4 regions of the Arthrobacter sp. GAS37 genome follow, and region 2 is predicted to be linked to each of the others. Evidence: riboswitches for the same ligand, from Rfam matches in the RefSeq annotation. Region 2 holds a riboswitch; each other region holds the start of a gene.

What was found. Region 2 has a riboswitch for S-adenosylmethionine ahead of ABH924_RS11505 (DUF1737 domain-containing protein). Riboswitches for the same ligand answer to the same signal wherever they lie in the genome.
Region 1: linked by a shared signal. The riboswitch ahead of ABH924_RS00475 (aminotransferase class V-fold PLP-dependent enzyme) and the one ahead of ABH924_RS11505 (DUF1737 domain-containing protein) in region 2 are both predicted to bind S-adenosylmethionine.
Region 3: linked by a shared signal. The riboswitch ahead of ABH924_RS14550 (homoserine O-acetyltransferase) and the one ahead of ABH924_RS11505 (DUF1737 domain-containing protein) in region 2 are both predicted to bind S-adenosylmethionine.
Region 4: linked by a shared signal. The riboswitch ahead of ABH924_RS15435 (hypothetical protein) and the one ahead of ABH924_RS11505 (DUF1737 domain-containing protein) in region 2 are both predicted to bind S-adenosylmethionine.

Annotation. Positions count from the first base shown of each region.
Region 1 is NZ_JBIYDB010000001.1:97,165-104,315, forward strand. Features, by position in the region: gene ABH924_RS00455 (DoxX family protein) at 1-230, shown strand, start outside; gene aroA (3-phosphoshikimate 1-carboxyvinyltransferase) at 237-1,631, shown strand; gene rsgA (ribosome small subunit-dependent GTPase A) at 1,634-2,749, shown strand; gene hisN (histidinol-phosphatase) at 2,841-3,653, shown strand; SAM riboswitch class IV at 3,815-3,927, shown strand; gene ABH924_RS00475 (aminotransferase class V-fold PLP-dependent enzyme) at 3,963-5,387, shown strand; gene ABH924_RS00480 (class I SAM-dependent methyltransferase) at 5,438-6,214, shown strand; gene ABH924_RS00485 (metal-dependent transcriptional regulator) at 6,244-6,957, shown strand; gene ABH924_RS00490 (MFS transporter) at 6,999-7,151, opposite strand, start outside.
Region 2 is NZ_JBIYDB010000011.1:81,159-88,309, reverse strand. Features, by position in the region: gene ABH924_RS11525 (endonuclease domain-containing protein) at 1-267, opposite strand, end outside; gene ABH924_RS11520 (glutamate--cysteine ligase) at 512-1,756, shown strand; gene ABH924_RS11515 (O-succinylhomoserine sulfhydrylase) at 1,766-2,974, opposite strand; gene ABH924_RS11510 (rhodanese-like domain-containing protein) at 2,975-3,385, opposite strand; gene ABH924_RS11505 (DUF1737 domain-containing protein) at 3,382-3,639, opposite strand; SAM riboswitch class IV at 3,650-3,762, opposite strand; gene ABH924_RS11500 (M55 family metallopeptidase) at 3,987-4,838, opposite strand; gene ABH924_RS11495 (serine hydrolase) at 5,045-7,151, shown strand, end outside.
Region 3 is NZ_JBIYDB010000017.1:28,559-35,709, forward strand. Features, by position in the region: gene ABH924_RS14540 (SGNH/GDSL hydrolase family protein) at 1-130, shown strand, start outside; gene ABH924_RS14545 (hypothetical protein) at 198-572, shown strand; gene ABH924_RS14550 (homoserine O-acetyltransferase) at 574-1,695, opposite strand; SAM riboswitch class IV at 1,709-1,824, opposite strand; gene ABH924_RS14555 (S8 family peptidase) at 2,060-4,426, shown strand; gene ABH924_RS14560 (bifunctional o-acetylhomoserine/o-acetylserine sulfhydrylase) at 4,487-5,803, opposite strand; gene ABH924_RS14565 (VOC family protein) at 6,051-6,689, shown strand; gene ABH924_RS14570 (CPBP family intramembrane glutamic endopeptidase) at 7,058-7,151, opposite strand, start outside.
Region 4 is NZ_JBIYDB010000019.1:34,843-41,993, reverse strand. Features, by position in the region: gene ABH924_RS15460 (purine-cytosine permease family protein) at 1-1,465, shown strand, start outside; gene ABH924_RS15455 (polysaccharide deacetylase) at 1,477-2,424, shown strand; gene ABH924_RS15450 (matrixin family metalloprotease) at 2,537-3,400, opposite strand; gene ABH924_RS15445 (VIT1/CCC1 family protein) at 3,504-4,667, opposite strand; gene ABH924_RS15440 (hypothetical protein) at 4,936-5,124, shown strand; gene ABH924_RS15435 (hypothetical protein) at 5,163-5,477, opposite strand; SAM riboswitch class IV at 5,492-5,611, opposite strand; gene ABH924_RS15430 (sodium:solute symporter) at 5,697-7,151, opposite strand, start outside.

The DNA.
Region 1 (7,151 bases), on a different contig from region 2:
CTGCCGACATCAGCACCAAGGAAGGCCGGCTCGCCCGCCGCGCCCAGTTGCTTAAGAACATTTCGCTGACGGGTGGCGTTTTCCTTGCCGCCGTCGATACCGCGGGCAAACCGAGCCTCGCTTGGCGTGCCGAACACCTCGCCATGGACGCGAAGAAGGCCACGGGCAAGCAGTTCAAGAAGACAGACCGGGCCGTCCGCAAGGCCGTAGACAACGCAGTTGGAGCATAAGGAAGCATGCCAGGAACCCCCGCCACGCAGACAGACGATTCAGGGAGCACCACCACCTCCGCACTCCCCCTGTGGCCGGCACCCTTCGCCAGCCACCCTGTGGATGCCACGGTCACGGTTCCTGGTTCGAAGTCCCTGACCAACCGCTATCTGGTCCTGGCGGCACTGGCCAACGGCCCAAGCAGGCTCCGGGCACCCTTGCATTCGCGCGATTCCGCCCTGATGGTCGAGGCCCTGCGCCGGCTTGGCGCCAGCATTACCGAGGTTCCCGGTGATGGACACTACGGCCCGGATCTCGAAGTCACCCCTATCGACCCGGCGGCTGCCGCATCGGAGACCGCCATCGACTGTGGCCTGGCCGGCACGGTCATGCGGTTTGTGCCGCCGCTCGCGGCCCTCCGCAACGGCGCGTCCGTGTTCGACGGCGATCCGCACGCACGCCAACGTCCCATGGGCACGATCATCGAAGCCCTCCGGACACTCGGAGTGGAAGTCAGCGCATTGGACGGGCACACGGCGAGCTCCCTGCCGTTCAAGGTTTCCGGCACCGGCTCTGTCCGCGGTGGCCACTTGGTGATCGATGCGAGCGCTTCGTCGCAGTTCGTCTCCGCCCTGTTGCTGGTCGGTGCACGCTTCGATGAGGGCCTTCACCTGGAGCATGTCGGCAAGCCCGTGCCGAGCCTCGACCACATCAACATGACCGTCTCGGTCCTCCGGGGCGTCGGGGTGCAGGTGGATGACTCCGTGCCGAACCATTGGCGCGTCGCCCCCGGTACCATCCAGGCATTCGACGAGAGGATCGAGCAGGATCTCTCCAACGCGGGTCCCTTCCTCGCCGCGGCGCTGGCGACGAAGGGAACTATCCGGATCCCCAACTGGCCGGCCAACACCACGCAAGTCGGGGATCTCTGGCGGGACATCCTCGCCACCATGGGTGCCACTGTCACGCTGGACAATGGCACACTGACAGTCACCGGCGGACCGGAGATCCTGGGCGCCGACTTCGACGAAACCAGCGAACTCGCCCCTACGGTGGCGGCATTGTGCGCCCTGGCAACCAGCCCTTCCCGCCTCACTGGCATCGCGCATTTACGTGGACACGAAACGGACAGGCTTGCTGCGCTGGTCGCGGAAATCAACCGGCTCGGCGGCGACGCCGAGGAAACCAGCGACGGCCTGGTGATCCGGCCCGCGGTGCTGCACGCCGGCGTCGTGCACAGCTACGCCGACCACCGCATGGCTACCGCGGGCGCCATCCTGGGGCTCGCCGTCGAGGGTGTCCAGGTTGAAGACATCGCGACGACTTCCAAGACCATGCCCGAATTTCCGCAAATCTGGGCATCGATGCTCAGTGCCGGCCAAGCGGTCGCGGGCACCGGCTCAACGGAGACAAGCAACTAACGATGGCCCGCGACGCAAGCTCCTGGGACGAATCCGATGTCCGGGTCCGCCCCAACAAGAAGGGCACACGCCCCCGCACGAAGGACCGCCCCAGCCACGACGACGCCGTGATCGGGCGCATCATCACAGTCGACCGCGGCCGCTACACCGCGATAGTGGGCGAAAGCTCGGACAATGAGCGCATCGTCATTGCCGCCCGTGCCCGGGAGCTGAGACGCTCCCCCGTGGTTCCCGGAGACTTCGTGGCCCTCGTCGGCGATGTGTCCGGAGCCCCGGACACCCTCGCCCGCCTCGTGCGCGTCGAGGAGCGCAAGACCCTCCTGCGGCGGAGTGCCGATGACACGGATCCGATCGAACGGGCCGTCGTCGCCAACGCCGACCAGCTCGTGGTGGTGGTTGCGGCCGCCAACCCGGAGCCGCGCACCGGATTCATCGACCGCGCCTTGGTGGCAGCGTACGACGCCGGAATCGAGCCGCTGCTGCTCGTTACCAAAGCGGACGTCAAGGATCCGACGGAACTCCTTGCCAACTATGTGAGCCTGGGTTTCCCCATCATCATCAGCCGGACGGCCGACGCAGGGGCTTCCGGCATCGACGCCCGTTCCGACGACGGCTTGTCCGCCCGCCTCGACGGCGACGCCGTCGGCCAATTGCGGGACTACCTCGACGGCAAGGTCACCGTGCTCCTGGGCCATTCCGGCGTCGGGAAGTCCACCATGGTGAATGCCCTCACCGGCGCCGAACGCGCCACGGGCGGGGTCAACGCCGTGACGGGCCGGGGCCGCCATACCTCGTCCTCAGCGCTTGCACTAAAGCTCAGTGACGCCCCCGGCGGCAGCTGGATCATCGATACGCCCGGCATCCGTTCCTTCGGCCTCGCCCACGTGAACCCGGACCGCATCCTGCATGCCTTCCCGGATCTGGAACCTGGAACGGAAATGTGCGAGCGAGGCTGCAAGCACGATGCCTCCGCGGTTCGCTGCGGACTGGATTCCTGGGTCGCTGACGGCCACGCCGGCGAGGCAGGCCCGGCCCGCTTGGCGTCGTTGCGCCGGCTCCTTGGCGCGGACCCGCGCATGGAAGCCCAAGAGGCGAAGGAACTGGGCACTGTCAATTAACAGCCCGGTCAATTAACAGCACGGTCAACGACCTGCGCGCTTGCCGTCCTACCTCCCCGGCTCACCGGCGAATAGACGGTAGTTTGGAACCATGACCCAACCCGATTCGAGCTACAACGACGACCTGCGGCTGGCACACGTCCTGGCCGACTCCGTCGATTCCCTGACAATGGAGCGGTTCAAGGCACTGGACCTCCAGGTCGAGACCAAACCCGACCTGAGCCCCGTCACCGATGCCGACAAAGCCGCCGAGGAAGCTATCCGCGGGCAGCTCTCCCGTTCCCGCCCCCGCGACGCCGTCCTCGGGGAAGAATTCGGCAGCACGGGCCACGGCTCGAGGCGTTGGATCATCGATCCCATCGACGGGACCAAGAACTTCGTGCGCGGCGTGCCCGTCTGGGCTACGTTGATCGCCCTCGTGGACGAGGGCGAGGTAGTAGTGGGGCTCGTGAGCGCTCCGGCGCTCGGCAAGCGTTGGTGGGCGGCCAAGGGCTCGGGCGCCTACATGGGCCGATCCCTGGCCGCAGCCACCCGGCTGAAGGTTTCCAACGTGTCGCGGCTTGAAGACGCCTCGCTTTCCTACTCCGAGCTGTCCGAGTGGAAGCAGCATGGTTCGCTGGACAGCTTCCTGGGCCTCGAGAACGATGTCTGGCGCAGCCGTGCGTACGGTGATTTCTGGTCCTACTGCCTGGTGGCCGAGGGCGCCGTGGACATCGCCGCGGAGCCGGAACTCCAGGTCTACGACATGGCGGCCTTGGTGCCGATCGTGACGGAAGCCGGCGGACGCTTCACGTCCCTCGACGGCGCGGATGGTCCCTTCGGCGGAAACGCCGTCGCTACCAACTCGATCCTGCACTCGGAGGTCCTCAAGAGGCTCAACCCCGAGCTCGACGACCTGCTCTAGTCCTCTCTCTTCACTGAACAAACGACGGCGGACGCCCCCTTTTGGGGGCGTCCGCTGCTTTTTCTTCGGCAGAACGCACAGTTTTCCGGCGGTGTAATAATCCGCTTAACAATCGCCGGTCACCTTGGAACCAGCCTTGCCGGTGTCCTAGGCTCTTTACAGGTCACGAGTGCCAGCGCGAAACCCCGGTTTGCTGGCCGGCAACCCTCCATCGCGGCGGGGTGCCCCGGGTGACGACCCGGCCGGTCCGGAACGGATGCGGCAAGCGCGGACCCCCTGTACGCAGGGGTCCCTCTTGAGTGAGGTCCAATGAGCACAGCCACATTTACTTCCCCGGCTCTTTCGCAGCACAACGAATCCGCACAGCAGCGCGGTGAATCGCTGCCCCGGGCATCCCGCCCACTTGCCGCGGTCACCGGCGCGGAGTTGCAGGCACCCTTGATCCAGGGTGGCCACATCCGCTACGCCAACCTCGACTACGGCGCGTCCGCACCTGCCCTGACCGTGGTTTCCGCGTACCTCAACGAGATCCTGCCGTACTACGCGAGCGTCCACCGCGGCGCAGGCTACGCCTCCCAGATCAGCACCTCGGTCTACGAAAACGCCCGCAACATCGTCCGTGACTTCGTTGGCGGGCGGCCGGACGATTCGGTCATTTTCACTCGCAACACCACAGATTCGCTCAATCTGCTGGCCGGCTGCTTGCCGGTCGAGGACGGTCGGCACCTTGGCGAAGTCCTTTACCTGGACATCGAGCACCACGCCAATCTCCTGCCGTGGCAAGGCGTCCCCCACCGCAGCATCGTTGCGGCGGGAACGTTGTCCGAGACCGTGTCCAATGTCCGCACGGCGCTCTCCCACGGGGGCGTCAGCCTCCTGGCTGTCACCGGCGCGTCGAACGTGACCGGCGAAATCCTGCCCATCAAGGACCTCGCTGCCTTGGCCCACGAATTCGGGGCGCGGATTGTGGTGGACGCGGCCCAGCTCGCCCCGCACCGCCGCATCGATATCGCCGCCGCGGATGTCGACTACTTGGTTTTCTCGGGGCACAAGCTCTATGCACCGTTCGGCGCCGGTGTCCTGGTGGGCCGCCCCGATTGGCTCGACGCCGGCACGCCGCACCTGGCAGGAGGCGGCGCCGTCCGCGAGGCGCGCCTCGATTCCGTCAGTTGGGCCACGGGACCGGCCAGGCACGAAGGCGGCTCGCCGAACGTGCTCGGCGCGGCCACCCTCGCCCGGGCCACGCAGGTCATTGCCAGCCTCGACCACGATGAATGGCACGCCCACGAGGCAGCCATCCGCTCGCATCTGGTCGAGGGCCTCAACCAAATCGACGGCGTGACCGTGCACCAGATCTTCAGCGACACCGATCCCCAGGACACCATCGGCGTCGTGAACTTCTCGCTCCAGGGCTACGACGCAGGACTGGTGGCGGCCTACCTTGCGGCCGAGCACGGCATTGGCCTGCGCGACGGACGCTTTTGCGCCCACCCGCTGCTCAAGCGCCTCGGCCTTCCCTCCGGATCCCTTCGAGCCAGTTTCGGCGTGGGCTCGCGCTTGGAAGACGCCACCCGGCTCATCGCGGGCATCCAAGCGCTCAAGAGCAATGGCCTCGGCTGGGACTACGTGGTGGATGCCGGCCGGTGGGTCCCGGCGAACGACCACCGAAGCTACCCGGAGTGGGCTCCCAACACTCCCGGGACCGCGGGCGCCGCTCCCTGCAGCACCGACTGATTGCGGTAGATTCGTAGGGTATTTTTCCTGTCCTACGAAGGAGTTCCTGCGTGGCCCCGCGACCCAAAGGCACCTCAGCCGGCCCCAAGCTCTATGAGGAGCGGCGCCTTGAACTCGGCCGGAGTTTCCAGGACGGCGGAGAACACTATGACCGTGTCCGGCCCGGCTACCCTGCGGATTCGGCTGACTGGCTGCTGCCTGAAGGTGCGCGGGACGCGGCAGACATCGGCGCCGGCACCGGAAAGTTCACCTCGCTCCTCGTCGAGCGCGGGCTGGCTGTATCCGCGGTGGACCCTTCCACGGACATGCTCACCCAACTGCGCAAAACGCATCCACAAGTGGTCGCCCTGGAGGGCACGGCCGAGGCAACTGGACTGGCGGACTCAGCATTCGACGTCGTCAGCGTTGCCCAGGCCTGGCACTGGTGCGATCCCCTCGCCGCCAGCACCGAGATCGCCCGGATCCTTCGACCCCAGGGCGTCATCGGCTTGATCTGGAACCAATTGGACACTTCAGTGCCCTGGGTCCATCGCTTGTCCCGCATCATGCATGCCGGCGATGTCCACAAACCGGACTTCCGGCCGGTGGTGGGCCCGGAGTTTGCGGGCCTCGAAAGTCACCTGACGCGCTGGGAGGATCCCGTGACTGCGGCCGACATCCTCGAACTCGTGAAGTCGCGCAGCTACTATCTGAGGGCGAATGACGCCAACCGGGCCAAGGTCATGGGCAATCTTCAGTGGTACCTCTTCGAACATCTGGGGCACGCTGAGGGCGAGGTCATCCCGTTGCCCTATCTCACCCAGAGCTGGCGGGCTCGGAAAGTCTGATTCGGCCGGTTCACGATAGGCTTGGAACCGTGAAGACCAGTGCGCCCTCCTCCTCGATCGAGGACTACGTCAAGGTCATCTACTCCTTCACGGAGTGGCAGGACAAACCCATCACGTCCTCACAGCTCGCGCAGCGGCTCGGTGTCGCCAATTCCTCCGTCTCGGAGATGGTCCGCAAGCTCAAGGACCAAGGCTTGGTGGACCACCAGCCCTACAGCGCCATTACCTTGACCCCCCAGGGAATGCAGCTCGCCCTGGGCATGGTCCGCCGGCACCGCCTGATCGAGACCTACCTCGTGAGGGAGTTGGGCTACAGCTGGGATGAAGTCCACGACGAGGCCGAGATGCTCGAGCACGCTGTCTCGGACACGTTCATCGATCGCATGGCAACCAAGCTGGGCAACCCCGGACGCGATCCCCATGGTGATCCCATCCCGGCTGCGGACGGTTCGGTGAGCCTGCCGCATGCGCACCGGATGATCGAGCTCGACGACGGCCATTCCGGGAAGATCACCCGGATCAGCGACGAAAACCCGGAGCTGCTGCGCTACCTGTCCGCCGAGGAAATCGACCTTGATGCCCGCGTCCAGGTGATTGGCCGCAAACCGTTCGGCGGTGCGCTGGTGGTCCGGATCGGAAAAGGTCCGGGCAGCCGCGACTACGATCTCGCTGATGAGGTCACTTCGGCGTTGTGGGTAGCCACGGACACCATCCACGAAGGCTGCGTCCTCGCGGAACGCTGACGAAGCTGTGACTGGAAAGCCGGTGTCTTGGAAAGTACTGTTCAGGCGCGCTGGGCAGCCGTCCCGCCGTCGTCGGCGGCTGGACCTTCCGGAGAGTCCATCACCGCAGCGCCCAGCACCGGGTTCCGGATCCCGACGGCGGATGCCGCCGCCCCGAGGAAGAACAGCACGGCGGTGACCACCACGGCATTCAT
Region 2 (7,151 bases):
TTTGCTGACCAGATGTGGGCTCCCCGGCCGGTCCTTGAGCCAAAGCTGGTAACGGGAGGCGCTGGATGCGCAGGTCAGGAGTGAATTGTCGATGATGGCCTGCAGAAATTCGGGGTCCGCGTCCGGTAAGGCCCAGACACCTTTGCGCGGTTGGACAGCTCCGGCAGAAGCCAATCCGCGCACAGCGCGCTCGGAGTAGCCCTCCCGGCGTAGCAAGCCAACCCGGGCTACTCCGCCGAGCGATTTCAAGAATTCCAACGGGTCCATGGATCGAGCTAGCCACGATTCCGGCCCTCTTTGGCCCGGGAAATGACTCTATGTGGACAGACCGGGCTGTGGAGGAGCGGTCCGGCGTCGGATTTCGCACGATGATTCGCCGCAGCTGAGGGACCGGTCACGGAATCGCGCGCCTCGGAAGTTCATCCAGCAGAATGATCCAGCAGAATCCTTCGGGGGGGGCCGCAAAATCCCGAGCTGTCTTGGCGAGGCTGCCATGGCGCACAATTGATCCGTGCGCACTTTTGGTGTGGAAGAGGAATTGCTGATCGTCGATCCCGTGACCGGCGAGCCGCTCGCCCTTGCCGACGCGCTCCTCTCGGGGCCCGCCAACGACGGCCCGGCCCAGGACGGCCCCGAAGCCGGTCCGCCCCTTGAAGAGATCGACGGCCCTGATACCGGCCTAAGCCACGAGCTCAAGCTTGAACAGATCGAAACCCAGACCCGGCCATGCCGCAGCTACGCCGAGCTCCTGCACCAGATCCGCAGGGCCCGGGGCCTCGCGAGCCACGCCGCACGGCGCCACGGCGCAAGGATCGCCGCGTTGGCCACATCACCGGTGGACGCCGCATTGCACACCACTCCGGATCCCCGGTACGCCATCATGCTCGAACGCTTCGGCATCACCGCGCACGAACAGCTCACGTGCGGATTCCACGTCCACACTTCGATCGAGTCCCCCGAGGAAGGCGTGATGGTCCTGGACCGCATCCGGGACAAGCTCGCTGTCTTCACCGCGATCAGCGCCAATTCGCCGTACTGGCGGGGCCTGGCTACGGGTTTTGAGAGCTACCGGACGCAGGCGTGGAACCGCTGGCCGTCGTCGGGGCCGTCAGCCATCTTCGGTTCCTTGGCTTCCTACCGGCGAGTTGTCTCGAGGCTCATCGAAACGGGAGTGTTGCTGGACGAGGGGATGGTTTACTTCGACGCCAGGCTGTCGCGGCACGTTCCCACCGTGGAGGTCCGGGTGGCCGATGTCTGCCTCCGGGCCGAGGATGCGGCGCTCATCGCGGTGCTCGTCAGGGCCTTGGTTGAGACTTCTGTTCGTGAGTACCATGCCGGAATAGAGCCGGCGGCCGTGCCTACGGCGCTTTTGCGGATGGCGTCCTGGCAGGCAAGCAACTTTGGACTCCGCACCGAACTGCTGGACTTCGGAACCTTCCGCCCGGAGCCCGCCGCGGACGTCGTCTGGTCGTTGGTGGAGTATCTGGAACCTGTGCTCGCCGAACAGGGTGAATTCGACTTGGTCCAGACCGGCGTGGCAGCCATCCTGGGCCGCGGCAACGGCGCTATCGAACAGCGTGGTGTTGCCGGGCGCTGGAGCGAGACCAACGGGGGCGCGCCCGACGCCGCCGGGTTGGCCGCCGTCGTCGAGCACGCCGTTCAGATCACGATGCGCTCGGAGAGGGACGAGAGCGACACCAAGCCGCAGCCCGTCCTCACCTGGGTGCGCCAGGACTGGCGCGAAGCGCCGGGTTAACCCGCCGGGCTAGACCTGCTTGAGGGCCCGCTCCAGGTCCCCGATGAGGTCGCCCACATCCTCCAGCCCCACCGAAAGCCGCACGACGCCGTCGCTCAGGCCAATGGCCGCGCGGCCTTCCGGACCCATGGCGCGGTGCGTGGTGGTGGCGGGGTGGGTGATGAGGGACTTTGAGTCGCCGAGGTTGTTCGAGATGTCGATGACGGCGAGACCGTCCAGCAGCGCGAAGGCGGCCTCTTTCGCCGATCGCCCCGCAGAGGGGAGCAGCTCAAAGGTGAGCACCGTTCCGCCGGCCTTCATTTGCTTCGCGGCCAGCTCGTACTGCGGGTGCGACTTCAGCAACGGGTACTTGACCCAACTGATGGCCGGCTGATCCTCAAGCCATTCGGCGATCCGCAACGCAGACGCCGAGGAGTGGTTGACGCGCAGCGCCATGGTCTCCAGGCCTTTGGTCAGGACCCAGGCGTTGAACGCGGAAAGCGACGGACCGGTGTGCCGCATGAGCTGCTTGACGGGACCGTCGATGAACTCCTTGGTGCCCAGGATCGCTCCGCCCAGGACCCGGCCTTGGCCATCGATGTGCTTGGTGCCCGAGTAGACAATCACGTCTGCGCCGAGATCGCCGCAGCGCTGCAGCAGGGGAGTGGCAAAGACGTTGTCGACGACGACGGTGGCGCCCGCCGCGTGAGCGAGCTCGCTCACCGCCGCGATGTCCACGATTTCCTGCATGGGGTTCGACGGCGACTCGAAGAAGACTGCCGTTGTCGGCTCGGACAACGCGGCACGCCACTGGTCCAGGTCCGGTCCGTCGACGAAGACGGTCTCGACGCCCCAGCGCGGCAGGATCTCGTTGAGGATCACGAAACAGGAACCGAAGAGCGAGCGGGCGGCGACCACGCGGTCACCAGCAGCCAGCAACGCACCGAGGGCGGTGAAGACAGCAGACATGCCCGACGCCGTCGCGAAGCACGCTTCGGTGCCTTCCAACAGGCGGAGGCGCTCCTGGAAGGTGGCTACGGAGGGGTTGCCGTAACGGGAGTAGACGAAGCGCTCGTCCTCGCCCGTGAATGCGCGCTCTGCGGCTGCGGCGGACTCATAGACGAATCCGGAGTTCAGGAAGACGGCCTCGGACGTTTCTTGGAAGTTGGTGCGGTCAAGACCGCCGCGGACTGCCTGGGTATCAGGGCTCCAGCCGGCGGCGTCAGGATTGAAAGTCACTTAGATGTTCCCCAGGTTCGTCGGAAGTCCACGGTTTTTCCAGCCGTTCACGGTTCGCTCGCCGTAGCGGTCCGGTTCGCCCTCAAAGCCCTCGAGGACGTTGTAGGCGGTGTAGCCGGCCTGGGTTGCGGCGATCGCGGCGGCGATGGAACGCTGGCCGGAGCGGCAGAGGAAGACCAGCTCGGTGCCGTCCGTCTCCGGAGCCTGTTGCGTCAGTTCTTCGATGAAACGCGTGTTGGGGATGCCGCCGGCCAGGTTCCACTGGATGAACAGGGGATCGTTTTCCGTGGCTTTGGTATCAGGGATCCCGATGTGTGCCCACTCGCCTTCGGTGCGGACGTCCACGAGGATGGCGCCTTGCTCGAGCTTGGCCCAAGCGTCGTGCGGGCTGAGGTCGCCTGCGTAGCTCATGCGTGGCCCTCGCCGTCGAACTCTTCGTCAAGCTGGTCCACCGCATTGGCAACGGCGGCATCCGCGCTCGCGATCGCCGCGGGCAGGACGATGGCCTGTGCCACGATCACGTCGGTGCCGTTGAAGGTCGCGGACGGGCTCCCGTGCAACACGTATCCCTCCGCGAGGGCGGTGGAGATCCGCTCGCAGAATTCCTTGGTGTCAGGGCCCGTGATGAGACGGTAGGAGAGTTTTTCTTCGGTGGGTTCAGGCATTGGTGCTCCTCAGTCACGCTTGCAGTTCGAAAGTGTCGATACGCCGAGTAGTCACCTGAGGCACCCCGCCGGAGAGAGGGTTGCCGACCAGCAAGTCAGGGCTTCGCGCTGGTGCTCATTACTCAAGAAGAAAATAACATCCACGACGGCGGCCTGCATCACCGGCCGTCGTCATGTTCCGTAACCGGACGGCAGTCGGCGGGGCCCACGCCCGTGGGTGGGCCCACGCTGGCGAGGGCCCCGGGTTGAGCTTGCGAAGGCTGGGAGCCAGTGGGTGGGCCCACGCTGGCGAGGGCCCCGGGCTGAGCTTGGGAAGGCTGGGAGCCAGTGGGGAAGGGCGTGATTAGCTAACGCCGCATGAAGAGTGCTGTCTTCGCGTTCATGGCGCTCGCCGCGAGTTCATAAAACACGACGATCAGTCCGAGCACTTGGCCAGCATCCGCTACCGTGCATTCGACCGAGCGGTCGCTCGTGCGTCGCGCACCCGGAATCGACATTGCAAGCTCGGCGGCGTTTGCCGTCGGCATATCCACAGCAACCGTGAACTGTGTCGGCAGTTCCGGAACGGTGAGAGTTGCCGCGTTACGGACGACGCGCGCCGCGGCTTCGCGAATGGCGTCGCGAGCCACGGAAGGCGCAACCGATGCGGTGGAAGTGTAGCCGTGCGCGACTTTGACCTCGACTACCTCGACTCCCGCGAACTGCTCCCGTGCGATACGGCAGATCACGTCATCGCCGCTGACGAGCCCGACGGGTACACCGAGCGAGGTCGCATACATGGCGTTGACCTCGGCCTCCGAGACCACCGCGCCGTTCACCCGTACCTCCGTGAAGTGGCTCGAAAAGGTGTGCGCAAGCACGCCGTATTCTCCTGCGGGGGCGTGATAGCCGATGAACAAGGCGACGTCGCAATCCGCGGTGAGTCCCTCGGCCATGCACTGTGCCTTCGGACTGCCGAACACGACGATGGCCCGGGGGTCGAGAAGCTCGTGAATCAGGTTGTCCATTGTGCCGTGCGAATCGTTGATGACAACCTCATCCGCACCCCCGTCGAAGGCACCCGCGATTGCGGCGTTCGCCTCGAGCGTCATCAATTCTTGCGCACGTGGATAGCCATAGCCGCCGCGGGCGACCTGGTCAAACGTCGCGACGCCGGCGACGCCCTCCATGTCGATCGAGATGAATGTCTTGACGCTCACGAGCTCTCCTTCGAATGTGGGGCGCGCAGGCGGGACTGCGCTCATGGAACCTCAGTATTGCGGCTACACACCTAACCGCGCCTGGGTCAGAGCAACCAAACAAGGCTTCAGCATTGTGCGATCGGACGAAGTGCGGGGGCGGTGGAGCGTCGATTGTAGAGGGACAAGACACCAGTGGACTCACCGCCACGAGAAGGGGAATCACCGTGACGAGCAACACCTCTACGAACCGCCCGCTTGAGCTCGAAGATATCGCGCGCTTCGTTGTGCCAGCCGAGACCGCCATCTCCCCAGATGGCACGCTCGTGGTCTTCACACGCACGGAAACCTTGAACGGCAGGGCGCACAGCTCACTCTGGGCGGTCAGCGACGGCTCCGAGGCTCGCCCCCTGACGAGCGGCCCGGCCGATTCCGCGCCGCAATTCGTTCCCGATGGCTCCGCAGTTCTCTTCCTGCGAGCATCCGCTGGACCAGCCCAGGTGTACCTACTGCCAATCGGAGGCGGCGAAGCGCGGGCACTTAGCGGCGCCGCGGACTTCCCCCGGGGTGTTGCGGCTGCGCGCGTCAGCCCCGACGGCCTCCGCCTCGCCATCACCGCAGCAGTTTCGCGCAACGTAACGGTACCCGCGGTGGAAGAGCCGATCGTGATCGACAGGCTCGGCTTCAAGACCGATGGGGTCGGCTGGAACGCAGCCGTTCGGATGCACCTCTTTGTGAGTGAGATCGCATCCGGCCGAGTGCGCCGCCTTAGCGACGGCGATTGGAATGCGAGCGAGGCAAACTGGTCGCCCGACGGCCTGCTGATCGCCTTTACGGCCGCCATCGAACCTGGCAGTGACGTCGATTGGACGAGCGGCGCCTACGTGCTCGACGTCGACGCCAAAATGCCGCTGCCGCGCCGCATAGGCCAGGCCAACAGCGTCAGCGGGGCGCTAGCATGGTCACCGGATGGTGGCTCCGTGATCGCGGTCGGGAATCCCGCCCCGCGCATCGGGAATGCCGAGCTCCTCCGTCTTTACGTCGGCACGGATGTGGCCGACACCTCGTTAACTGCCCCGCTCGACCGCAATGTCATGGCTGGCTTCCCGGGCTACCCAGGCGGGCGCCCAACGTTTCGTGCCGACGGCTCCGAGATCCTCTACTGCCCACGAGACCGTGGCTGGACGCAGCTGCACGCGGTCGCCCCCGACGGCACGAACTCACGGGCACTGGTCGCAGGGCCCCACCGGGTGGTGTCTGCTCTGTCCGTTGCGTCTGCTTCCGCACATGTCGCCTTCGTGCTCACGACCCAGCAGAGCCTGGGTGAGGTTGCGACGCTCGACCTGGCGACGGGAGTCCTCACGGTGCTCACGAGATTGCGCGAGAGCACCCTCGCCGGCATCGGGCTGTTCGAGGCCGAAGAACGCGAGTTCACAATCACGGATGGCACGCGCGTTCATGGTTGGTTGCTCTCGGCCCCGGAGACGGATGGCGCGGCGCCCCTGCTGCTCGACATTCACGGCGGTCCGCACAACGCCTGGAGCGGCGTCGCTGACGGCGTTCATCTTTACCACCAGGTCTTGGCGGCGAAGGGCTGGCGCATCCTTATGGTGAACCCACGCGGCTCGGATGGCTACGGGGACGCCTTCTACCGGGCCGTAAACGGGGGCTGGGGCACCGCCGATGAACGCGACTTCCTCGAGCCGATCGACACGCTCGTTGCCGAGGGCCTCGCCGACCCCGATCGCCTCGCCGTGACCGGTTACAGCTATGGAGGCTTCGGTACCTGTGCCCTCACGGCAGCGACCACGCGATTTGCCGCGGCCGTCGCCGGTGGCCTGATCTGCAACTTCTCCAGCATGGCGGCCGATGGTGAGCACGCCGCGTACTTCTCCGAGATGAGCACCGGGGTTGCGCCGCTCGGCCACTACCGCGAGCTTCTCGACGCCTCGCCGATCGCTCGGGTCACCAATGTCACAACGCCGACCCTCATTTTGCACGGAGCCGAGGACGCATCCTGTCCCGTCGGGCAGGCAGAGGAATGGTTCAAGGCCCTGCGCCTCGCCGAGGTACCAGCTCGCCTTGTTGTCTACCCGGGCGGGAGCCACCTGTTCATTCTGGACGGCCCGATCGAGTATCGCATCGACTACAGCCGCCGTCTCATCGAGTGGCTCGAAAGCTACGCGCGACCCGTCTCGCGCGCGCGGCCGCGTGGTCTCACCTCCGCCGGCCGCGGCGCCAGCTTCTGGCGCCGTCGCCTAGGCGTTCTCCGCACGCGCTACGGGGTCACGGCTGCGCAGTTCGGTATCGTCCGGCTCAACGAGAACGGCACCC
Region 3 (7,151 bases), on a different contig from region 2:
ACGGGAGTATTTTGTCCCGTGGGTCATCCGCCGGATCCGGCACCAGTCCTCAGGCGATGGAATCCTGCCGAAACGCCCGACGCCGGGGCCCGTCTTCGGTCCTGCCGAGACGATCCTTCCCCGGATCTGACCGGGAACCACGGGGTGGGTTACAGGGAGCGGGGCTAAGCTGGTGAAAGACCTAGGAGGCCTCCACCGTGAACAACTTGATCTTCTGGATCATCGTCTGCTCTTGGCTGATTCCCATGGGGATCCGCATGTACAACCGATCGCGCCAGCGCAGGCTCCGGGACTTCCCTCCGCAGAATTACCCCGGGCAGTCCTATCCTTCACAGAACTATCCCGTCGGATACCCGGAGCAACCCCCGGTAATCATCCCGGCTGAGCCGCAACCTCCGGTGGCGAGGCCCGCACCGCAGGCCGCTCCGCCGTCGTCGGCCGCTCCCCAGCCGAACAGTGCGCCCCAAGGCTACCGGGCACGGAAACTTGCCGAACTGGACCAGGAGTACAGCGACGGGAAAATCGCCATGGAGGACTACATGAAGCTCCGCCAGGAGATCATGAACGGCTGATTCAGCCGAAGAAGGCCTCTCGCAGCTGGGGACCGAGCTGTCCGATCTCGGTGAGGAACCCGTCGTGCCCGATCGGCGCCTCGATTACGTGAACCGGGACCTCTCCGGGCAAGGCCTTGGCCAGCTCGTGGGATTGTTCCGGGAAGTAGAGGCGGTCCGAGTCCACTGAGGCAATGAAGAATTTTGCAGTTGCCACGGACAGCGCCTCCTCCAAGGAGCCCCGGCCGCGGGTGATGTCGTGGCTCATGAGGGCCTCGGTGATGGCGATGTAGCTGTTGGCGTCGAAGCGCTGGACCAGTTTGCTTCCCTGGTGGTCGAGGTAGCTCTCCACCTGGTAGCGGCCCCGGTCCCCCAACGCGGCAGCCTGAAGGGGTGTCTCGCCGCCTTGGGCGTTCCGGCCGAAGCGGAAGTCCAGTTCATCCGCCGAACGATAGGTGATGTGGGCGATCCGCCGGGCCAGGGCCAACCCCGCCTCGGGCGCGGCCTGGCCATAGTAGTCCCCGCTGTTGAAGTCGGCGTCCTGCCGGATGGCGAGCGTCTGGGCCTGCGCAAAGGCGATCTGCTCGGCAGTGCTGTACGCCCCGATCGAAATCACGGCGCATCGTTTGACGCGGTCCGGATAGCTGACGGCCCATTCAAGTGCGCGTGCACCACCCATGGACCCGCCGACGACGGTGTGCCAGCTGCGGATCCCCAAAGCGTCGGCCAGCCGGGCTTCGGCGACGGTGCTGTCCCGCAGGGTCACGAGCGGGAAGCGGGAGCCCCACGGTCTGCCGTCAGGAGCGCTCGACGACGGCCCGGTGCTGCCGTAGCAGCCTCCCACGATGTTGACGGAGACCACGAAGTAGCGGTCCGTGTCGATGGTGGCGCCGGGACCAACGAGTTGCTCCCACCAGCCTTCTTCATCGCTCTCGCCACGGGCCACATGGGTGCTGCCGGTCAGGGCGTGTTCCACCAGGACAGCGTTGGAGGCGTCTGCGTTGAGCCGCCCCCACGTCTCGTACGCGAGGACGACCTCCGGCAGGAAACCCCCGGCCTCCAGCTCGAGTCCGCCCACGGAAACATACTTGAGGGTTCCGTCCGGGGTACCGGAAAGGGGTATGGCTGTTGCAGCAATTGTCATTCGTTGACACCTCACATCGCGCTTGCCCGCCGCCAATACAGCGAAGGGCCAGGTCTTCACCCGGGGCACCCCGCCGCGAATGGAGGGTTGCCGGCCAGCAAGCCGGGGCTGTCACTGGCACTCATGACCTATAGGAAGAGTCTAGGAAAACCGGACCCCTTCTGACGAAGATTATGACATCTTTGTGACACTCGGCCGCGTTTTGTTCACGAAGCAGGGGCTGCGGACGTCTGAAATTGAAGAGACGGGTGATGCCTGTGTGACTGGAGATAGAATTGGGCGCAGCAGTCTGCGTTTTCATTGCATCCGCATTGTGCGCCCGTTCTTGCGCCCGCGGCCCTGCGTCACAGGAAGATTGAAGCTCGTGAAAAAGCCATTCGGCGTCGTTCCGATAGCCCTGTTCATGCTGGTATCAGGTTTCACTGTGGGAGTGCCGCTGCCGGCGCATGCCGACACAACTCCGGCAGCTGGCGAAGACCGATACGTGGTCCACTACGCCGACGGCGCGGACGTTGCCGGCAAGACCGCGGAGCTGCGCTCGCAAGGAGTCGCGGTGGACAAGACGTTCACGCATGCCGTGAAGGCCGCAGTCGTCACGGCGACGCCCGCCAAGGCCGCTGCGTTGGCGAAGTCGAGCCACGTGGCGTCGGTCGAGCGGGACACCCCGGTGCGGATTTCGGACACTCAGCAGCCTGCCCCCTCTTGGGGCCTTGACCGGATCGACCAGCGCGCACTTCCTTTGGATGGAAGCTACACACCGCCGTCGAGCGGTGGGGGTGTGTCCGTCTACGTCGTGGACACCGGGATCTATTCCGCCAACACGGATTTCAGCGGCCGCATCCTCCCCGGATTTGCCGGCGTCACCCCCGACGACGGCCATGGCACCGAGGACTGCAACGGCCACGGAACCCACGTTTCCGGGACTATCGCCGGGACCAAGTACGGCGTCGCCAAGTCTGCAAACATCGTCCCTGTCCGGGTGCTCGGATGCAATGGCTCGGGCTACTCATCCGATGTCATTGCCGGGCTGGACTGGATTGTCGCGAATCACCAAGCCGGAACCCCCGCCGTGGCCAACCTCAGCCTGAGCGCGGACGCGATAGACACAACCGTCGACGCGGCAGTTCAGGGCGTCATCGATCACGGCGTCAGCGTGACCCTGGCAGCGGGCAACCAAGGCCAAAAGGGCTTGCCGGCCGCCGATGCATGCAATAGTTCTCCCGGACGCGTGCCGGCGGCTCTGACAGTGGCCGCCTCCGATATGTCAGATCACCAAGCATCGTTCTCCAACTACGGCCCTTGTGTGGATCTCTACGCGCCGGGCGTCAGTATCGTTTCTGATTGGATTACCTCGCCCACCGCAACGGCCACCTTGAGCGGAACCTCCATGGCCTCTCCGCATGTGGCAGGAGCTGCCGCGATGCTCCTCTCCATGCATCCATCGTGGAGCCCTGCGCAGGTCTCGGCAACGCTGACGGTCGGCTCAACGGCCGGAATAGTTCAGTCGACTGGGAACTGCATGCCAAACCGGCTGCTTTACGTCAGCGCTTCGCTCTTTTCTCCATCACAGGACCCTTTGGGCGGTTTTGCGGCTACGACCCCTTGCAGGCAGCTTGACACGCGAGACGGGACCGGTGGTGTCAACGGGCCGGTCGCCCCCGGACAGACCATAAGCGTCAAGGTTGCCGGACGCGGCGGCCTCCCAGCTACCGGAGTTTCCGCTGTCGCAATGAACATCACAGTGGCCAACCCGACGTCGAATGGCTTCATCACCGCCTACGCAGGCGGAACCAATCGGCCGGCGACCTCGAACCTGAATTTTGCTCCCGGGCAGATCGTCCCGAATTTCGCGATCACGCCGGTCGGGTCCGACGGAACGATTTCCTTCACGAATAGCTCCAACGGCACGGTCCAACTCATCGCCGACATCACCGGCTACTACCTCACCGCTGGCGCATCACCCGCTCCCGGGACGTTCTCCGCCCAGGCTCCGTTCCGGCAACTGGATACCCGGAACGGTGTCGGCGGCGTCACCGGACCGGTCGCGCCGGGGCAAACCATCAGGGTCCGCGTCACCGGGCAGGGTGGCATTCCCTCTTCCGGGGTTTCCGCGGTCGCGATGAACATCACGGTGGCCAATCCGTCGTCGTTCGGCTTCATCACTGCGTACGCGGGCGGGACTCCGCGACCGAACGCCTCGAACGTGAATTACGCGACGGGACAGATCGTCCCGAACTTCGCCATCACGCCCGTCGCTCCCGACGGGACGATTTCATTCACGAACACCTCCGGCGGAACCGTCCAGATCATTGCCGATACCTCGGGCTATTACCTTGCAGGCATACCGTCAACTGCCGGCGCGTTTTCCGCCCAGATCCCGTTCCGGCAATTGGACACCCGTGACGGAACCGGCGGATTCCACGGACCGGTCGCCCCCGGGCAGACCATCAGCGTCAAGGTCACCGGCCGTGGCGGCGTCCAAGCATCCGGCGTCTCCGCGGTCGCGATGAACATCACCGTGGCCAATCCGTCGTCGTTCGGCTTCATCACCGCCTACGCCGGAGGAAGCACGCAACCTGGTACCTCGAACGTGAACTTCGCGACGGGACAGATCATCCCGAACTTCGCCATTACGCCCGTTGCTCCCGATGGCACCATTACCTTCACCAACAACTCCAACGGCACAGTGGAGCTCCTCGCCGACACTTCCGGGTACTTCCTCGCTGGTTAAGCGAGAGACGGGGCGCCCCCAGGAGTGGGCGCCCCGTCATTGAACGAACCGGCAATGCGTCTAGGCGCCCTTGGCCGCCCGGAATCCTGACTCGAGGTCCGCGAGGATGTCGTCGATGTGCTCGATCCCGACGGACAGCCGCACCAGGCCCGGGGTCACTCCGGCCACGGCCTGCTGTTCCGGGGTCAGCTGGCTGTGTGTCGTGGACGCGGGGTGGATAACCAAGGAACGGACGTCGCCGATGTTTGCCACGTGCGAATGCAGCTCCAAGGCGTCTACGAAGCGTTTGCCGGCGTCGATCCCGCCGCGGATGGTGAAGGACACCACGGCGCCAGTGCCCCGGGGTCCGTACTTCCGCCCGCGTTCGAACCACGGACTGGAAGGCAGCCCCGCGTACGCGACCGATTCAACGTCGTCGCGCCCTTCGAGCCATTGCGCCACTTTAGTGGCGTTGCCCACGTGGCGTTCCACCCGCAGGCTGAGGGTTTCGATTCCTTGGGAGATCAGGAAAGCGTTGAACGGGGATACTGCCGAGCCGAGGTCGCGCAGAAGCTGGACCCGGGCCTTGAGGATGTAGGAGAGGTTCGCGCCGAGGGCACCGTCCTTGCCGAGGTCGCGGGCATAGACCAGGCCGTTGTAGCTGGGGTCCGGAGTGTTGAAGTTGGGGAACCGCTCGGGGTCCTTGCCGAAATCGAAGTTGCCGGAGTCCACGATGACACCGGCTATGGCAGATCCGTGCCCGCCCAGGTACTTGGTGGCCGAATGCACCACGATGTCCGCGCCCCACTCGATGGGCCGGATCAGGTAGGGCGTGGCGAGGGTGTTGTCGACGACGAGCGGGACTCCGGCCTCGTGCGCGATGCGGGAGACGCCCTCGATGTCCAAAACGTCCTGGCGGGGGTTCGAGACGACTTCGGCGAAGAACAGCTTGGTATTTGGCTGCACGGCGTCGCGCCAGTGGTCGAGGTTGTCCGGGTCCTCGACGAAGGTGACCGAGATTCCGAATTTCTTCAGCGTGTGGGCGAGCAGGTTGTAGGTGCCGCCGTAGAGGCTCGGACTGGCGACCACGTGGTCACCCGCCTCGGCGACGTTGAGGATGGCGAACGTTTCCGCGGCTTGGCCGGAGCTCAGCAGGAGCGCCGCCAGGCCACCCTCCAGGCTCGCTATGCGCTGTTCCACCGCATCCTGCGTGGGGTTGCCGATCCGGGTGTAGATGGGCGCCAACTCAGCCAGCGCAAAGCGGTTGGCCGCGCTTTCCGCGCTTGGAAAGACGAACGAGGTGGTCTGGTAGATGGGGAGTGCCCGGGCGCCGGTGGCGGCGTCCGGCTCCTGGCCGGCGTGGATCTGGCGCGTTTCGAATGACCATCCTTGGGACATGCGGACTCCTGGTTGTCTGGGCTCTCTGCCGTGCTTCAGCCTGCCGAGCTGTGGTATTCAGCCTGCCGGCGTTCGGTTGCCGCCAGTCTAAGGACGGTATTGCGGGCTCCGGAAGCTTTGTGACGAACACAGTAGTTTTCGGTCTTGGCGCGTCCTGAAGTGACTCTGAGCTGCGTTTTCGATACATCCCACCTTGGTTAGGCTTGACTTAGCTGAGAGCTCCATCACAAAGTGCCAAGATGAAGCCATGCGCATGGATCACGTCTCTTACGCTTGTGAACGAGATGGCCTCTTGGCCACCACCGAGCGGATTTCCGCAGCATTGGGAGTGGACGCAGTCCGGGGCGGAGTGCACCCGCGCTTCGGTACCCGGAACATGATCATCCCCCTTGCTGACCACAAATACCTGGAAGTTGTCGAGGTCCTTGACCACCCGGCATCCGACAAGGCACCTTTTGGACAAGCCGTCCGTGCACGCTCCGCCGCAGGAGGTGGGTGGATGGGATGGTGCGTCGCTGTTGACGACCTGAGCCCGTTCGAACAGCGGCTCGGACGCGCCGCTGTCCCCGGCAACCGCAAGTTTCCGGACGGCCGCGAACTCGTCTGGTCGCAGATAGGCATCCTGGGACTCATCGCCGATCCCCAGGTTCCCTACTTGCTCCGTTGGGAGGGCGACCCTGCACTTCACCCGTCCCTCGTTTACCCAAGCGACGTCAAGATGTCCAGCCTCACCATTGCCGGCTCCGCGGAGCGCGTCACCGAATGGCTCGGGGAGCCCGTGGAGAAGCCGCTTGAGGACGTTGCAGTCCAATGGATGGCTCCGCACGGAACGCCGGGAATCATGTCGGTAACGTTCGAAACCGCCAACGGAGCCGTCACCATCTGACGGACCATCCCGTCACCATTTGACGGACCATCGGGCCAGGAGGGCCCGGGAAAAACTTCGGCCGCCATATGCGGGTGCCAATGACGTCACCCCGCAATGGCGGCCGAAACCTTTTAAGGGCGTTGTTCCTAACCCGGGTGATAGGACAAAACGGGTGTAAATCCCGGGCGCGTCATGTCCGTCCCGGGATCGTCTTCGCTGGATGTCGGATTCTGCTCAATCATTCGAATGGACAAATTCCGGGCCCGCGGAATCACGGGACCGGCAACTTTGGCGAAGAGAATGATCCAGCAGAATCCGACGGTGTCCATGGCGAACCCGGGTGTCCCCAGCGAATACGGGTCTCGCCTAGCGAAACGGCGTTGTTTCTACCCCAGCCCGATGGCCTTGCCGAAGACGCTGAAGCCGACGAACGCCACGATGTCCAGGAGGGCGTGGGCCACCACGAGCGGCATGACCCGT
Region 4 (7,151 bases), on a different contig from region 2:
GCAGTCCATTCCCGAATCGGCGCGCACCCGCAGCGTAGCGGGCCAATTCTGGATCTGGGCAGGCGCGAACCTTGCCCCCATCAACTGGGTCCTTGGGGCCCTCGGCGTCCAGCTCGGACTGGGCTTTGCCGATACCGTCACCGTCCTGGTGGTGGGAAACCTGATCGGCATGGCACTCTTTGGCCTGTTTGTCCTCCTGGGGCAACGGACCGGAGCCACCGGCATGGTCCTGGCCCGGGCCGTCTTCGGCCGCCGCGGCAACTATCTCCCGAGCGCCATCCAGGCACTCCTCGGAATCGGTTGGTGCGCGGTCAACACCTGGATCATCCTGGACCTGGTCATGGCACTCCTCGGCAAGCTCGGAATGGTCGATCCGGAGCAGCCCAACGTGGGCCCCAAGATCCTGGTGGCCTTCCTGATCATGTCCGCCCAGGTCACCATCGCCTGGTTCGGCTACAAGGCCATCGCGGCTTTCGAAAAGTGGACCGTCCCGCCCACCATCGTGGTGCTGATCGCCATGTCCGCCGTGGCCTGGTTCGGCATGAACATCGACTGGGGCTACGCGGGCCCTCCCGGTGCTGTCCTTGAAGGCGGCGCGCGGATCGCGGCCATGACCACCGTGATGACGGTCATCGGCATCGGCTGGGGGATTACCTGGTTCACCTACGCGGCGGACTATTCACGCTTCGTCAGCAAGTCCGTCCCACGGCACAAGGTTTACCTGGCCTCGGTATTCGGCCAGTTCCTCCCGGTAGTGTGGCTCGGCATCCTCGGCGCCAGCCTGGCAACGAAGAGCGGCACGGCAGACCCTGGCCACCTCATCGTCGACAACTTCGGCGTCCTGGCCATCCCGGTGCTGTTCCTGGTGCTGCACGGTCCCATCGCGACGAACATCCTGAACATCTACACCTTCTCGGTGGCTGCCCAGGCATTGGACATCAAGGCCAAGCGCCGTACCTTGAACCTCTTCGTCGGGCTCCTGGCACTGGTCGGCGTCGTGTTCTTCATCCTGCAGTCGGACTTCGCGTCGACACTGAGTACTTGGCTCGGCGGGCTCGTGGCGTGGGTCGCCGCGTGGGGAGGCATCATGCTGGTGCACTACTTCTGGGTGGACAAGCGCAGCCCGGTGGAAGTCGACCGGCTCTTCGACCCCGCGGGCACCCGGCGGCTCCCGGCAGCCAACTGGGCCGGGATCACCGCGCTCCTGGTGGGCATCTTTGCCACGTGGCTGTTCATGTACGGCGTCCTGCCGATAATGCAGGGCCCCATCGCCACGGCTATGGGCGGGATCGACTTGTCTTGGCTGGCAGGCGGACTTGTTGCCGCGGCAGTTTACGGCGCACTGGGGCCACGGGTTCATGCCCGATACCTTCCGCTGACATCCGCGGCCACAGTGCCTTCCGGAGCCGCGGCGCCGTCGCAGCCCCTTGCGGAAGACGCCGTCGCCAATCTGGTCAACGACTGAGAGGACACCCGATGACCACCAACGCTTTTCCTGACGAGGCACACCCGATCACGTGGCAGGAAAATTTCAAGGCCGCGGCATCGTTCACTTTCGACGTCGACGCCGAATCCTGCACCATCGCGCACGATCCCACAAGCACCAGGCGCATGTCCCTCATGAGCCACCAGTCCTACGGCCCGAGGGTCGCTGTTCCGCGGCTCCTGAAGATCCTCGAGCGCCAAGAGATCCAGGGAACCTTCTTTATTCCGGGGTTCACGGCGGAGAGCTACCCGGACGTGGTACGGCGGATCGTCGACGGCGGCCACGAAGTCGCCCACCACGGCTACCTGCACGAGCCCATGCAGGGAATCGACGCCGCCACCGAGGCCAGCTACCTGGACCGCGGGCTCGAAGCCCTCGCGAAGGCAGCCGGGGTCAGACCGGTCGGCTACAGGGCACCGTGGTGGGAGCTGAACTGGCACTCGCCGGCACTGCTCGCGGACCGAGGTTTCCTCTACGATTCAAGCCTGCTCGACGGCGATGCCCCCTACCGCATGGCGGTTGCCCCGGGTGATTCACGGGACATTGTGGAGATCCCGGTGGATTGGGCCCTGGACGATTGGGAACAATACGCGTTCTACCCGGGAGTAACAGGAAGCGGAGTCATCGAGAGTCCAGCCAAGGTCTTGGAGATGTGGACTCTGGAAGCCGAAGCCCACCACGCCCAAGGCAGTTGCTTCGTCTTGACCAACCACCCCTTCATCTCCGGCCGCCCCTCCAAGGCCGTTGCCTTGGAGCAGCTGATCGAACGCGTCAAGGCCATGGACGGGATGTGGGTGACCACCTTGGAACGGATCGCAGAACACACCAAGGCCACGGTCAACGAGATCCACAGCCACGCCCGGATCGAGGTCCCGTCCTACCCAGGCGCAGGAGCCAGCTTCAAGCCTGCTCGGCTACTGGAAGCCATTCCCAGGTAGGTCAACCATTGAGCATGCTCAGCCTTGGCCTTGAGCAGTGGACATAGCACTGACATGTCCACTGCTTAGACCGAACGGAGGGCATGTCCCTTGGGGGAGGGCCTGAACTGGGCTAGAGATCGCTCCGGCACGGGGCGGTGTGGAGTTTGTAGAGTCCGTTCAGGTCCCCGGCTGCCAAACCATCGGGGGCGCCGATCTCCGGGTACATGAGCTGGATTGGATCTTCTACGTGGTCAAGGCCCACTACGTGGCCAAGTTCGTGTTGAATCACGGCGGAGACGTAATGGGCACCGCCGGAGACGCCCAGCAGTTCCGTGATTTGCGGGGCGTCCAGGTCCAGGCTTCCCGAGACGTAGCTCTTGGGTCCGGTGCCGAAGCTGTACATGGTGCTGCCGCCGGTTCCGATGACGGATCCTGCCAACGCCGGAGCCGCCTCGGGAGTGGTCCAGGAAATCAGCAGGGGCGCCCAACGATCTCCGTAGAGCGCGGGCTGGTACGGCTTGCGCTTCTCGGAAGGGTTTTCCGTGCTGGTCCCGTCGTCAACGAATTTGAGGCCTGTGGCGGCAGCGATCTTGGCGATGGCGTCGGCGATGAGCCCCTCGGATCCGGCCGGGGCGAGGGCGGCGTTGACCACGTAATGCAATGGCCGGCACGGAGAGTAGCCCACCGGCGTGCCGTCGGCGTTGGTCGCCAGGAACTTGTACGAGGTGCTGGCCACGGCAGGCTTGGCGGGGGAGCCGAGCGGGTGCCCGGCTTCTTCCAGGCCAGGCGGCGGGGTATCCGGCGCACGGGCCGCCTTTGGTGGCCCCTGCCCGGGAGCCGCGTCCTGCCCGGGGATGCTTGCCGTGGCGTGGGCGGAGGGAGCCAGGTTCGGAAGCAAACCGGTGATGCCAGGGCCGCCGCGGAGGAATCCACTGACAAGCACGGCTACGGCAGCGACGACCGCCACCACCATCAAGTTTCGGAACAGCGCCAGAACGGTACTGGCGCGCTTGGGCGGCGGGCCGCCGTCGTACCCGTAGTTTGAATGCAAGTCTTCCCCCAAGTCCCTGCGCCGGCGCCCCGCTGCGCCGGCGCTACTAACCGATGACTGCGCCGAAGACGAGTCCCAGCCCATACGTGGCCGCGGCCGCACCGAGCCCGATGGCAAGTTGCCGGAGGCCGCGGGTCAGCGGCGAGGTTCCGGACAACAAGCCGACGACGGCGCCGGTCGACAGAAGCGCGATGCCCACCAGCGTACCGGCCACAGCAAGCACCGCGAAGCCCGTCATGCCGAAGATGAACGGCAGGATGGGCACGATGGCGCCCGACGCGAAGAAGCAGAAGCTCGAGATTGCGGCGCCCCAGGCGGAACCTACGGCCTCGTGCTCGTTCACGGTTTCTTCCACTTCGGGGTGGAGCGAGAGGCTGGGATCGCAATCGCAGCTGTAGAGGCCCATGCGTTCGGCGGCCCGGTGTTCGGCGGCTTCCCGGGACATGCCCCGGGCCAGATACACGAGGACCAGCTCATTGTGCTCGATGTCCAGGGCCGGGGCTGCGGTCAGCGTGGCCTGGGTGGGTCGGGTGGCCTTGAGGAGCTCGAGCTGCGAGCGGACCGAGACATACTCGCCGGCACCCATGGACAGCGCGCCCGCCAAAAGGCCGGCGATGCCGCTGAACAGGACCACGGCCGCGGGAACGCCGGTGGCCGCCATGCCCATCACGAGGGAAAGGTTGCTGACCAGGCCATCGTTGGCGCCGAATACGGCCGCGCGGAAGGTACCGGACAACCTGTTGCGGCCGCGCGTCGCGAGGCCGCGGACTACTTCTTCGTGGATCTGTTCGTCGGCCGCCATGGCGCGGGTCGCTGCTGGATCCTTCGCGTAAGGCGAGCGGCCTTCAGCCCGTTGGGCGAGGGCCAACACGAACACTGATCCGAAGTTCCGGGCCAGGAAGCCGAGCATTTGGCTCCGGACCGAGGCCGCCTTCGGCATGCCGGCATGTTCGCCGAGGACCCTGAGCCAGTGTGCCTCATGGCGGCCCTCAGCCTCAGCGAGGGCCAAAAGGATTTCGCGTTCCTCGCCGTCCCGGCGCTGCGCCAGTTCGCGGTACACGGCGGCCTCGGCCCGCTCGTCCGCCAAGTACTGCCGCCAGCGCTTGATGTCCGACGACGACGGGGTAGTCTTGGTGGCTGCTGCGTCTTGCGATGGACTGCTTGAGTCCGAGGGATTGCCTGAATGCGAGGGTTTTGTGTGCGGTTGCACCGGGACTCCTGGGTTGCTGGGGCGGGCTTCATCGCCTCATTGCAGCTCCACTTTATCGCCAATTTCCGCGGCTTTTCGGCTGGCAATCCTTACTGGATATTTTAGGCGCGCCTCAAAAACCGGGAGACTCGCGGGAGGCCTTGACCGCCGCAGGGGGCAGTGCTGGGATGGATGAACAGGGTCCACGAATTGGCGGGGTAGCGTGATGACCGGCTGCCTCATATGCCTGTGCGATGGGCTCAGCGGCACGTCGAACGGAGGTTGCACCATGGACAGCACCGAAACCCACGCCCGCCACCCCGACCGTCCCACGGTCGAGGCCGATCCCGCCTATGACTACAACGAGGACCTGGCGGTGGACGAGGACTGGGAGGACCAATCCGAGGTTCTTGACGACGATGAACGGCCGGTTGGGCTCGATGCCGACGAACACCGTGAGGTTGAAGAGATCGAATAACCCCGACCCGCTGAACCCGACGTGCTAAGCCCTGGTAGCTAGAACGCGCTCAGGATGAAGTGCCTCTGCACGCCCGCCCGGTGCCCGGTTGCCGCCACCGTAAGGGTGAGTTTCCGTGTCGCGGGGAACCAGCGCGCGGGCTGGACTGCTTTTGAGAGCGCTTCGGTGATGAGCCGGGGCTCATGATGCCAATAGCGTTCCAGGTTTCCGTCCACCACGAACGTGATGGAGCCTTGGGAGAGGTCGACGCCGGGAATCACCCGGACGAACTCGTCCACCCGCCGGGGGCGGGGCAACAAGAGGGTGCCGGAGTGGGTGGTGCGGTCGGCTGTGGCGCCGTTTTCGAAAGGCATGGCCTTCTCCTGTGGAGTTGCTCTTGCCCGTTCGGTTGTCTCTGGTCCGAGCCGGGCCGCTTCTTCATCCGAACCACCCGTGAACATGGGGTTGGCGTGTGGCAAGTCGGAGCTTTGCACCACATCTCTTGAAGCTCTTCCTACTGTACATGCAGCAGCGGCGCCGCACCCTCTCAAGGAGAAGGTGCGGCGCCGCCGTCGTACTCAGCTTGCTGAAGCTTAGTGGCTGGCCACCGGGTGGGGTTCCAAGGGGAGTTCCTCCACGGCCGCCCCGGCAACGCGGCGGTCCCATGCTTCGCGGACCGCGGGCTCGGTTGGCGGCGTCAGGAGGGAGACCACAACGTAGACCAGGAGCGAGGCGCCGAGGCCCCAGTAGATGGGATCGTTGGCGTAGACGCCGTCTTCGCTGGGGATGATTCCCGTGGCGTAAGCGATCAGCAGGCCCAGCGTCAGTATGGACCCGACCGCCATGGACCAAGCCGCGGCAATACCGGTGCCACGCTTCCAGACCAAGCCACCGAGGATAGCAACCAGCAGGCCGCCCACCAGGATGTCGTAGGCGATGGTCAGGGCCACGACGACGTCTTGCGCCGCCATGGAGATCAGCACGGCTACGATGCCCAGGCCAAGGACCCAGTACCGGTTGGCCTTGACGTCGTGCTCGGGGTTTTCGGTGTCGTCGGTGTTGATCGTCTTGCCGAACCAGCTGGCCACGAACGGGACCACGTCGGCGCGGGCAACGGTGGCTGCGGCGATGAGGGCTCCGGACGCGGTGGACATCATGGCCGCGACTGCCGCGGCCATGACGAGGCCGCCGATGCCGATCGGCAGGATGTGGGTGGCTACCTCGGCGTAGACAACGTCCTTGCCAAGGGCCTTGACGTCGATGTTGGGCAGGGCAACGCGGGCGGCAAGGCCGATCAAAGCGCCGGCGACGCCGTACAGGACGCAGTAGATACCGGCAGTGGCGCCGCCCCAACGGGCCACCTTGGGGGTCTTGGCAGTGAAGACGCGCTGCCAGATGTCCTGGCCGATCAGCAAGCCCAGGGTGTAGACCACGAAGTACGTGATGATCGTCTGGGCTCCGATGCCGTCCAACTGGAAGAAGCTGGCGTCAACACGGGCACGGATGCCGTCGAAGCCGCCGGCGGCGTTGAGGACGAACGGGAGCATGAGGAAGAAGATGCCCACCGTCTTGATGATGAACTGCACCTGGTCGGCGAGGGTGATGGACCACATGCCGCCGATGGTGGAGTAGACCAAGACGATGGCGCCGCCGACGGCGATGGCGAGCCAGCGCTCCCAGCCGAAGAGGACGACGAAGATGGTGGCGTAGGCGCCCGTCGACGTGGCGCACAACATGAGGGTGTAGGCCAGCATGACGATGCCGGAGGTCTGCGTGGCGCGCTGGCCGTAACGCAGGCTCAGCATCTGGGAGACCGTGTAGATCTTCAACCGCTGGATGGTGCCGGCGAAAAGCAGGCTCAGGAGGAGGACGCCCGAACCGATGGCGACTACCAGCCACATGCCGGAGATGCCGAACTTGTAGCCGAGGCCGACGCCGCCAACCGTCGATGCGCCGCCGAGGACGACGGCGGCCATGGTGCCGGTGTAGAGCATCGGACCGAGGCGGCGCCCTGCCACCAGGAAGTCGCTGTTGTTCTTGGTGCGCGA